Regions from separate parts of the Micromonospora sp. bgisy143 genome, predicted to be linked through region 2. Evidence: predicted binding sites of a transcription regulator. Region 2 holds the regulator's gene; the other holds the start of a gene.

Region 1 (5,569 bases), on a different contig from region 2:
ACTGCCGTTCGACCGACTGGACTACGGCGACGCCGAGCAACTGGCCGAGATGAGCGCCGACGGCCGACCGGCCACCGAGGAACCGCAGGAGATGGTGGACGCGCCGATCCAGTTGCTGCCGCCGTACGACCGGGCGCAGAAGCGCCGTAACCAGCGCCCACTGCCCACCTGACGACGAACGGGGCGGACCGCGTCAGCGGCCCGCCCCGTTCGGTGTGTCGGAACTGGACTCAGAAGTCCATGTCCCCGCCACCCGGGCCAGCCGGGGCGGCCGGGGTCTTCTCCGGCTTGTCCGCGACGACGGCCTCGGTGGTGAGGAACAGCGCGGCGATCGACGACGCGTTCTGCAGCGCCGAACGGGTCACCTTGGCCGGGTCGATGATGCCCGCGGCCAGCAGGTCGACGTACTCGCCGTTGGCGGCGTTGAGGCCGTGACCCGCTTCGAGGTTACGGACCTTCTCCACCACGACGCCGCCCTCGAGGCCGGCGTTGACGGCGATCTGCCGCAGCGGGGCGTCCAGCGCGACCTTGACGATGTTGGCACCGGTCGCCTCGTCGCCGACCAGGTCCAGCTTGTCGAAGGCGGTCTTGCCGGCCTGCACCAGCGCCACACCACCACCCGGGACGATGCCCTCCTCGACGGCCGCCTTCGCGTTGCGAACGGCGTCCTCGATGCGGTGCTTGCGCTCCTTCAGCTCGACCTCGGTGGCCGCGCCGACCTTGATGACCGCAACGCCACCGGCCAGCTTGGCCAGCCGCTCCTGCAGCTTCTCGCGGTCGTAGTCGGAGTCGCTCTTGTCGATCTCGGCCCGGATCTGGTTGACCCGGCCCTGGATCTGCTCGGCGTCACCGGCACCGTCGACGATGGTGGTCTCGTCCTTGGTCACCACGACCTTGCGGGCGCGGCCCAGCATGTCGACGCCGACGGCGTCGAGCTTGAGGCCGACCTCCTCGCTGATGACCTGACCACCGGTGAGGATGGCGATGTCGGCGAGCATGGCCTTGCGGCGGTCACCGAAGCCCGGCGCCTTGACGGCGACCGACTTGAAGGTGCCCCGGACCTTGTTGACGACCAGGGTGGCCAGGGCCTCGCCCTCGATGTCCTCGGCGATGATCAGCAGCGGCTTGCCCGACTGCATGACCTTCTCCAGGATCGGGAGCAGGTCCTTGACCGACGAGATCTTGCTGTTGACGATCAGGAGGTACGGGTCGTCGAAGACGGCCTCCATACGCTCCGGGTCGGTCATGAAGTAGGCCGAGATGTAGCCCTTGTCGAAGCGCATACCCTCGGTGAGCTCCAGCTCCAGCCCGAAGGTGTTGCTCTCCTCGACGGTGATGACGCCTTCCTTGCCGACCTTGTCCATCGCCTCGGCGATGATCTCGCCGACGCTGGTGTCACCAGCGGAGATGGAGGCGGTGGAGGCGATCTGCTCCTTGGTCTCGACGTCCTTGGCGAGCTTGGACAGCCCCTCCGAGACGCTCGCGACCGCGGCCTCGATGCCCCGCTTCAGGGCCATCGGGTTGGCACCGGCGGCCACGTTGCGCAGGCCCTCGCGAACCAGGGCCTGGGCCAGGACGGTCGCCGTCGTCGTGCCGTCACCGGCGACGTCGTCGGTCTTCTTGGCGACCTCCTTGACCAGCTCGGCGCCGATCTTCTCGTACGGGTCCTCGAGCTCGATCTCCTTGGCGATGCTCACACCATCGTTGGTGATGGTGGGGGCACCCCACTTCTTCTCGAGCACGACGTTGCGGCCCTTGGGGCCGAGGGTCACCTTTACGGCGTCGGCGAGCTGGTTCATGCCCCGCTCGAGGCCGCGGCGCGCCTCTTCGTCGAACGCGATCATCTTGGCCATACGGCGTTGTCCTCCTGGACACTCACGGGCCACCCGAGATGTGTCCCCGGATGGGCCGCCTGGTGTACGCACCTTGGGACGTCGCCACCTGGCGACGACGACGTCCTTCGGCCGGGCCGGATAGCCCGCGACGACCGGCCATGTGCTGCCCCGGTGTCTCCACACCGGCACAACCAGGCCCCACCGTCCCGACCATTGGCACTCACGGTATGCGAGTGCCAATGACTTGTTTAGCACTCTCACCTGCCGAGTGCAAGCACGATGAGCCCGGTCAGCCGAGTTCCGCCGCCAGTGTGGCCCCGTTCACGGGCCCCTCATGAGCGCGTTGCTCGGCGTACGTGATCAGGAGACCGACCAACTGGGCGAGGTGGGCCGGCAGGGCCAGCACCGCCGCGATGCCGATGACCACCACCACCCCGACCGCGGCCCCCGGGGACGCGAACGGATCCTCGCCGAACGCCGTGGTGCCGACCGACTCCAGGATGCTGGACACCACAGTCCCGATGATCACCGCTGCGCCTACCAGGGCCACCCGGCCGAGCAGCAGCCCAAGCCGGTCGTGGAACATCCGGAACGACCGGCCGATCGGATTGTCCCGCTCGAACAGGTAGACCGGGCCGGCCATGCTCAACGCGAACGCCAGGTAGATGCCGGGCAGTACGCAGAAACAGACCCCGATGCCGACGAGCAGGCTGACCAGCAGCGTCCAGCCCCACAGGCCGACCGCCCGGCGCAGCCCGTACCGCAGCGCCGCGTCGAGTTCGGCGGGCTGACCGGCCGCCTGCCGGGTGATCACCCAACTGCCCGCAGCCCAGCCCAGCGCCTGCACCAGGCCGATCACCAGGCTGCCGACGACCAGTACGACGACGACGGTCAACAGGCCGGTGGCGAAGTTGTCCGGCAGCCCGGTCGAGTCTGTCTCGGCCTGGGCCTCCCACCCGGCTGACGGGTCCACGCCGAAGGAGATGACCGAGAGCACCGCCGCCGGCAGGACCTGGGTGAGCAACATGATCGGCACCAACTGCCGCCAGCCCCGGCGCAGCGCGCCCCAGAACCGGTCGAACCAGGCCCCGATGCCGCCGCCGGGCGGCGTGACCAGGGCGTCGTTCGGGTCGAGGCCGTAACCCGGCGGGTACCAGCCGGTCGGCGCCCCCGGATACCACGGCTGCCCGCCGTAGGGACCGGCCCCCGGCGGGTAGCCGCCGGTGGGCGGGAAGGCCCAGCCCTGCGGTGGCGGACCGGCGGGCTGAGCCCACGCTCCCTGGGCGGGATCCCAGCCCGGCGGCGGACCGCTGGGCTGACCCCATGCCTGCGCAGGGTCCCAGCCCTGCGGCGGCGGGCCCGCGTGCGGCAGGCCAGCGCCCGGGACGGGCGGGGTGCCCGGCGCGGGTGACGCACCGGGCAGGCCAGCGCCCGGGACGGGCGGGGTGCCCGGCACGGGTGACGCGCCGGAGCCGTCGCCGGGCGACGCGGGGTCGGGCCGGCTCGGCTCACCCGGCCCGGAGGGTGTGGCGGGTGGCGGCGACTGGTCGGTCATGAACCCTCCTCAGCATCGGCTGGAACGGTTCACGATCTTCCCGGGCCGGCGTCCGCGCCGCAGCCCCGACTCGCCAGCCGATCGGGCGGATCCGCCGGCGAGAAGATCGGGGGGATCGGTCAGCCGATGACGCGGACGTGCTCCGCCTGCGGGCCCTTCTGACCCTGGGCGATTTCGAACTCGACCCGCTGACCGTCGTCGAGCGCCTTGTAACCGTCCATCTCGATCGCGGAGAAGTGGACGAACACGTCCTGACCGCCGTCGACGGCGATGAAGCCGTAACCCTTCTCGGCGTTGAACCACTTCACGGAACCCTGTGCCACGGTGCACTTCCCTCACTCTGCGCGGCGTTGCCTGCCCGAACGCCCGGCACGGCCGGACACCCGTGGACCACCGCCACAGCGATCGACGGCGACCGCTGAAAGAGGTGATCGAAATCGCACGCTACACGAGGAGTGACGGGAGCGCACGACCACAAATCGGGCATAATTCGTGGTGATCCGAGGGTCCGTCGGATTCATGACGATGGTTGTGTTTGGGGCGGGTGGCGGAGTTCCGGCCGCACCGGGCGCGGGTGCATCCGGCTGTGGTAGGCATGCGGACATGACCACCGACCCGGGCGCCGCGGCCCTGCGGCAGGCGCGGATCCACCGCGTACGACCGCAGGACGCCGCCCGGATGCGGGCGCTGCGCCTGGAGATGCTCGCCGACGCGCCGTTGGCCTTCCTGGAGACCCTGGCCGACGCCGCGGCCCGACCGCACAACGAGTTCGCCGCCCGCGTGGCGTACACGTCGACCGGCCCGCACAACGCCCAGTTCGTCGCCGACCCGGGCGGCCGGCTCGTCGGGCACGCCGGTGGCACGGCCGCCCCGGACGAGCCCGACCTGACCGTCGTCTACGCCGTGTACGTCACGCCCGCCTGGCGGGGCAGCGGACTCCTCGGCGAGCTGATCGACGGGGTGGCCGCCTGGTCACGGGCCTGTGGCCGGCCGGAACTGCTGCTGGAAGTGGTGGTCGGCAACGACCGCGCCTACCGGGCCTACCAGCGGCTGGGCTTCAAGGACACCGGCGTACGGGTCCCCCACCCCACGATCCCCGCCCTGACCGAACTCCAGATGCGCCGCCCCGCATAAAAGGACCCTTCCCAAGGCAAGACCACAAGGTGCCCCACCCAGAGCCGGACGCGAAGGCGAAGGCGACAACCGTGCCCACGAGAGGGTTTCCGGGGCAGCCCGCCCCGCGCAGGGATCAAGCCTGACCGCCCGGAGCGGGGCGGGCTGCCCCGGAAACCCCCACCGCAACCAACGATCAAGCAGGCCGCCGAGACTGCACGATCCGGAACCGGTTCGCCACGTAAGCCCCGTCGGTCAGCGCCGAGTTGGCCGCCGCGTTCGCGCCACTGCCGTGGAAGTCGGAGAAGGCAGCCGACTGGTTCACGAAGACACCGCCGGTGAGGTTGCAGGACAGGTGCACCCCGACCTCGACCGCGACCGCCTCGGCGGCGTCCAGCACCGCCTCGTCGGTCGAGTAGACCCCGGCGGTCAGCGCGCCCTTCTCGCCGACGGTCCGGCGCATCAGCTCCAGGCTGTGCGCGGTGGAGTCGGTCGCGATGGCGAACGAGATCGGCCCGAACCACTCCCGGCCGTACGCCTGCTCGTCGTCCGCGGTCAGCTTCACGATCGTCGGAGTACGCACCACCGCGTCGGCGTACGCCGGGTGGGCCACGGTCCGCGACTCCAGCACCGGCTCGCCGACCTTCGTCACCTCGGCCAGCCGCTCCAGCACCCCGTCGTTGACGATCGCACCGGTCAGCTCGACGCCCCGGGCCGGGTCGGCGGTCAGCTTGCCGACCGCCGCCGCGATCCCGCCGGCCACCTCGTCGAAGCTCTTGTGCCCCTGGTCGGTCTCGATGCCGCCGGCCGGGATGAGGATGTTCTGCGAGGTGGTGCACATCTGCCCGCTGTAGAGGGTCAGCGTGAAACCGAGGTTGCGGCACATGCCGGCGAAGTCGTCGGTGGAGTCGATGACGACCGTGTTCAGGCCGGCCTTCTCGGTGTAGACCGACGCCTGCCGGGCGTGCGTCTCCAGCCAGTCGCCGTACTCGGTGGAGCCGGTGAAGTCGACGATCTTGACGGCCCGGTGCAGGGCCAGGTCGCTGGCGAGCTTCTCGCCGGGGGC
Region 2 (5,569 bases):
GCCTCGGGCCGGGCGCGCACAGCCACGTCGGCGGGGTGCGCTGGTGGAACGTGAAGCACCCCACGACGTACGCCCAGCGGCTGGCCGCCGGCGCGTCACCCGGCCTGGCCCGCGAGGTGCTCACCACGGACGAGGCGCACATGGAGGACGTGATGCTCCGGCTGCGGCTCGCCAGTGGGCTGCCGCTGGGGGTGCTCGACGACGCCGGCCGGGCCGGTGCCGCGCGGGCCCACGCCGACGGCCTGCTGGACGCCGAGCGGTACGCCGCCGGACGGGCGGTGCTCACCCTGCGCGGCCGGCTGCTCGCCGACGCGGTCGTACGCGACCTGCTGCCCTGAGCCGGACACCCCGCCCGGCCGGCGGCGGTGTGCCGGACCGGCCGGGGGAGCGGCCGGCCCGGATCACTTGATGAAGTTGGCGGAGAGCGGGTAGCGGTAGAGCTGCCCCTCGTTGGCCTTGATACCGGCCAGGATGCCGCACACGGCCCCGAGGATGATGGCCGCCGCGACGCCGATGAAGCCGATCAGGACGCAGGACAGCACCCAGCCGACCAGGCCAACGATCGACCAGATGAGCTGGAAGTTGAGCGCCGACACGGCGTGCGCCCGGACGGTCGGGGACTGGCTGCCCCGGGCCAGCAGCGCCACCAGCGGGGCGATCCAGCCCAGCACGCCACCGCTGATGATCGCGCCGGCCGCGCCACCGAAGTGCGCGACGAGCGCCCAGGTCTTGTCCTCGTTGTTGGCGTAGCCGCCGCCGGGGCTACCGAAGGCGCCACCGGTCGGATACCCGCCAGTCGTGCCACCCGGCGGGTAACCGCCCGGCGGGGGGTAGCCACCGGGCGGAGGGTAGCCGCCCGACGGCGGTTGGTCACCGGTGGGCGGCGGATAGCCACCGGCCGGGGGATAGCCGCCCGGGCCGGGTGCCCCGGACAGTGGTGCGGTGGGCGGCTCGGCCGACGAGGACGAGCCGGGGAGATTCGGTTCCGGCGGGTAGCTGCCGGGGTCTCCCGCGCCGGGAGGGCGAGGTGGTTCAGTCATGGTTGTCACGGTAGGTGCCGTGAGCAACGCCGCACCAGAGCGACATCGCCCTCTCGCCCGGGCCGATCGGCCCGCGCGAGGTGGCACGGGCCGTCGTTGATCATCGCGTCGGCGGGTCCACCGACGTAGACTGGCACTCGTTACAGTCGAGTGCCAGGACGGTCCGTCGGCCCGGGTGGGCCGGCGGCCGACGTGCGACAGGAGGTGCGGAGGATGGGTCTGGACGACCGCAAGCTCGCCGTGCTCCGCGCCATCGTCGAGGACTACGTCTCGACCCAGGAGCCGGTCGGCAGCAAGGCGCTTGTCGAGCGGCACCAGCTCGGTGTCTCCCCGGCGACGGTTCGCAACGACATGGCCGTGCTGGAGGAGGAGGGCTACATCCGGCAGCCGCACACCAGCGCCGGCCGGGTGCCCACCGACCGCGGCTACCGCCTCTTCGTCGACCGGTTGTCCCGGGTCAAGCCGCTCAGCCCGGCCGAACGCCGGGCCATCGAGCGTTTCCTGGTCGGGGCCGTCGACCTCGACGACGTGGTGCACCGCACCGTACGGCTGCTCGCCCAGTTGACCCGGCAGGTGGCCGTCGTGCAGTACCCGAGCCTGGCCCGCTCCTCGGTGCGCCACCTGGAGCTGGTGCCGATCTCCACCACCCGGCTGATGCTCGTCATGATCGCCGACACCGGCCGGGTGGAGCAGCGGCTGGTGGAGCTGCCCGGGCCGGTGCCCGCCGACGACGTCACCGACCTGCGTCGCCTGGTCAACGAGAAGCTGGCGGGCGAGCGCCTGTCGGACACGCCTCCCCTGGTGCAGGCGTTGGTGGAGGAGGCGCCGGTCGCGCTGCGCCCGGCCATGACCACGCTCTCCACCGTCCTGCTGGAGACGCTTGTCGAGCGGCACGAGGAACGCATCGCCCTGGCCGGCACCGCCAACCTGACCCGGGGCGGTCTGCTCGACTTCCAGGGTTCGCTGCGGCCCATCCTGGAGGCGTTGGAGGAGGAGGTCGTGCTCCTCAAGCTCATCGGCGAGACCGAGCCCAGCACGACCCGGGTGCTGATCGGCGACGAGAACGAATTCGACAACCTGCGTGCCGCCTCGGTGGTCAGCACCGGGTACGGCCCGGGCGCCACCATCGTGGGCGGCCTGGGGGTGCTGGGCCCCACCCGGATGGACTACCCCGGCAATATCGCCATGGTGCGCGCCGTGGCACGCTACGTGGGCGAGCTGCTGGCCCAGAACTGACCAGTCAGGGCCGACGGCCGGCTGCGGCCGCCGGTCGGCGCAACGCGAGACGAACATGAGGACACGGAACGCAGTGGCCAGGGACTACTACGGCATCCTCGGTGTCAGCCGGGAAGCCTCCGATGACGAGATCAAGCGCGCCTACCGCAAGCTGGCACGCCAGTTCCACCCGGACGTCAATCCGGACCCGGAGGCCCAGGAGAAGTTCAAGGACATCAACGCCGCGTACGAGGTCCTCTCGGACGACCGGAAGCGGCAGATCGTCGACCTGGGCGGTGACCCGCTCGCCCCGGGCGGCGGGGGCGCGGGCGGCCCGGGTGGTCCCGGCGGCGCCGGCCCGTTCGTCGGTTTCCAGGACATCATGGACGCGTTCTTCGGTGGCGCCGGCGGCGGCGCCGGCCGTGGACCGCGTCCCCGGACCCGGCCGGGCGCGGACGCCATCCTGCGCCTCGAACTGGACCTGCACGAGACGGCGTTCGGCGTCGAGGCCCCGATCACCGTCGACACCGCTGTGCTCTGCACCACCTGCTCGGGCGCCGGCACGGCCGCCGGCACCCACCTGGCCACCTGCGAGGCGTGCGGCGGTCGGGGCGAGGTGCAGTCCGTGCAGCGCACCTTCCTCGGTCAGGTGGTGTCGGCCCGGCCGTGCACCGTCTGCCAGGGCTACGGCACCACGATCCCGCACCCCTGCCCGACCTGCGCCGGCGACGGCCGGGTACGCACCCGCCGCTCGCTGACCGTGAAGATCCCGGCCGGCGTCGAGGACGGCATGCGGATCCGGCTGGCCCAGCAGGGTGAGGTCGGCCCGGGCGGTGGCACCGCCGGTGACCTCTACGTGGAGATCCACGAGCGTCCGCACGACGTCTACTCCCGCAAGGGCGACGACCTGCACTGCAGGGTCACCGTGCCGATGACCGCCGCCGCGCTGGGCACCCGGCTCACCATCAAGACGCTGGACAGCGAGGAGACCGTCGACGTCAAGGCCGGCACCCAGCCGGCCAGCACGCTGCGCCTGCGCGCCCGGGGCGTACCGCACCTGCGCGGCACCGGCCGGGGCGACCTCTACGTGCACCTGGACGTCCGGACGCCCACCAAGCTCGACCCCGACCAGGAGAAGATGCTGCGCGACTTCGCCAAGACCCGGGGCGAGGAGGTCGCCGAGCTGACCAAGCAGGGCGGCTTCTTCTCCCGGATGCGCGACGCGTTCAACGGCCACGCCTGACGTGTCGGCGCCGCTGTTCCTCGTCGACGCGCTGCCCACCGGCGACGCGGTGACGCTCGACGGCCCCGAGGGGCACCACGCGGCCACCGTGCAGCGGCTGCGGGTCGGTGAGGAGCTGCTGCTCGCCGACGGCCGGGGCGGCACGGCCGCCGCCGTGGTCACCGCCGTCGGCCGGGGCAGCCTGGAGGCCACCGTCACCTCTCGGGGGTACGCGGACGCGCCGGTACCCCGGATCGTCACCGTGCAGGGCATCGCCAAGGGTGACCGGGGCGAGCTGGCCGTGCAGGCGATGACCGAGGTCGGGGTGGACGAGATCGTGCCCTGGGCGGCGTCGCGCTCGGTCACCCAGTGGCGCGGCGACCGGGGCGTACGCGCCCGGGAAAAGTGGGTCGCCACCACCCGCGAGGCCGCGAAGCAGGCCCGTCGGCCCTGGTTGCCGGTCGTGGCCGGCGCGCCCGACGAGTCCACCGCCACGGTCGCCCGCCGGATCGCCGGCGCCGCCGCCGGATACGTGCTGCACGAGGAGGCCGACGAGCCGCTGACCGGCGTCGACCTGCCGTCGGCTGGGGAGATCGTCCTCGTCGTCGGCCCGGAGGGTGGCATCGCCCCGGCCGAGCTGACCGCCTTCCGCGAGGCCGGCGGCCGGCCGGTACGCCTCGGGCCGGAGGTGCTGCGGACCTCAACGGCCGGCGTGGCCGCGCTCAGCGTCCTCGCCACCCGCCTCGGCCGCTGGTAGTCCGACCTTCAGTCGCGGCGGGCCGCCGTGTCCGGCGGGTCGTGTCCGCCGGTCGTATTCGGCTGCCGCACCCGGCCGTCGTGTCCGGCACCGGCAACCTCGTCGGCGTCCTTTGCTCTGCTTCAACGGACGCAACGGTTTCGGCCCTTGAGTGTTGCCGTGGTTGAAGCAGAGCAAAGGACCCGATGAGTGGCCCGGAGGCCCTGCCGACCCCGGGGAGCGCCGGCGCTGAGGCCGTGCTCACCCCCCTGGCTGCGCAGGGAGCGGTCAGCTGCGCAGGTACGAAGCGCCGTTCAGGTCGACGATCGTGCCGGAGGCCCACTCCGCCTCGGGCGAGGCCAGCCAGTGCACCGCGGCCGCGATCTCCTCGGGCCGGGCCACCCGGTCGAAGGGGCTCTGCGCCCGGATCGCCGCGCCCCGCTCACCGCGCAGGTGCTCGGTCGTCATGTCGGTCGCCACGAAGCCCGGCGCCACCGTGGCGACCGTGATGCCGTACGGCGCGAGCGCCACGGCGAGGGACTGACCGAGCGCGTTCAGCCCCGCCTTGCTGGCGCCGTACGCCGGCTGCTCCGGCTCGCCCCGGAACGCGCCCCGGGACGACACGTTGACGATCCGGCCACCCCGCTCGCGCAGGTGCTGGGCGGCGCACCAGATCACGTTCCCGGCGCCGGTCAGGTTGGTCTCCAGCACCTGCCGCCAGCGTGCCTGCCACTCGTCGTACGAGGTGCCGAAGATCGGGTGCGGGACGTCCCGGTCGCCGTACGTGCCCGCGTTGTTGACCAGCACGTCCAGGCCACCGAGCTGCTCGGCGGCCCGGTCGACCATGCTGCGGACCGCCTCGGGGTCGGTGAGGTCGGCGCGGACCACCACGTGCCCCGACCCGGGCAGCCCGGCACGCAGCTCCTCGGCCGCCTCGGCGGAGTCGCGGTGGTGGATCGCCACCCGGTCCCCGCCGGCGGCGAACGCCTCCACCACCGCCCGGCCGATGCCGCGCGAGGACCCCGTCACCAGAACCGCCCGATCCGTCATGCCGGCCATCCTGCCTGAGCCGTGTCTGCCGTCCTTACACTGCCCCGATGGGATCCGACTGCCTGTTCTGCCGCATCGTCGCCGGGGAGATCCCGGCCACCGTGGTCCGCGAGACCGACACCACGCTCGCCTTCCGCGACATCGACCCGAAGGCCCCGGTGCACGTCCTGGTCATTCCGAAGGAGCACTACGCCGACGTCGCCACCCTGGCCGAGGGTGATCCGGCGCTGGCCGGGGCGGTGCTGGCCACGGCCGCCGCGGTGGCCGAGGACGAGGGGCTGCTCGGCGACGGGTTCCGGCTGATGT

What was found. The regulator HrcA, encoded in region 2, represses chaperone genes, less so after heat shock. The targets are predictions, from matches to a motif close to GGTTNGCACNCTCNNNNNGAGNGTGCNAACC.
Region 1: a site for HrcA is predicted at 2,047-2,077, ahead of groL (chaperonin GroEL). Genes of this name have one in related genera too.

What each region holds. Positions count from the first base shown of each region.
Region 1 covers NZ_JBYIRN010000004.1:13,287-18,855, forward strand. The annotation lists gene AC3EN4_RS08015 (hypothetical protein) at 1-172, shown strand, start outside; gene groL (chaperonin GroEL) at 231-1,853, opposite strand; gene AC3EN4_RS08025 (hypothetical protein) at 2,125-3,390, opposite strand; gene AC3EN4_RS08030 (cold-shock protein) at 3,510-3,713, opposite strand; gene AC3EN4_RS08035 (GNAT family N-acetyltransferase) at 3,994-4,524, shown strand; gene paaN (phenylacetic acid degradation protein PaaN) at 4,700-5,569, opposite strand, start outside.
Region 2 covers NZ_JBYIRN010000012.1:8,986-14,554, forward strand. The annotation lists gene hemW (radical SAM family heme chaperone HemW) at 1-338, shown strand, start outside; gene AC3EN4_RS15915 (DUF4870 domain-containing protein) at 402-1,040, opposite strand; gene hrcA (heat-inducible transcriptional repressor HrcA) at 1,254-2,276, shown strand; gene dnaJ (molecular chaperone DnaJ) at 2,350-3,498, shown strand; gene AC3EN4_RS15930 (16S rRNA (uracil(1498)-N(3))-methyltransferase) at 3,500-4,234, shown strand; gene AC3EN4_RS15935 (SDR family NAD(P)-dependent oxidoreductase) at 4,502-5,263, opposite strand; gene AC3EN4_RS15940 (histidine triad nucleotide-binding protein) at 5,311-5,569, shown strand, end outside.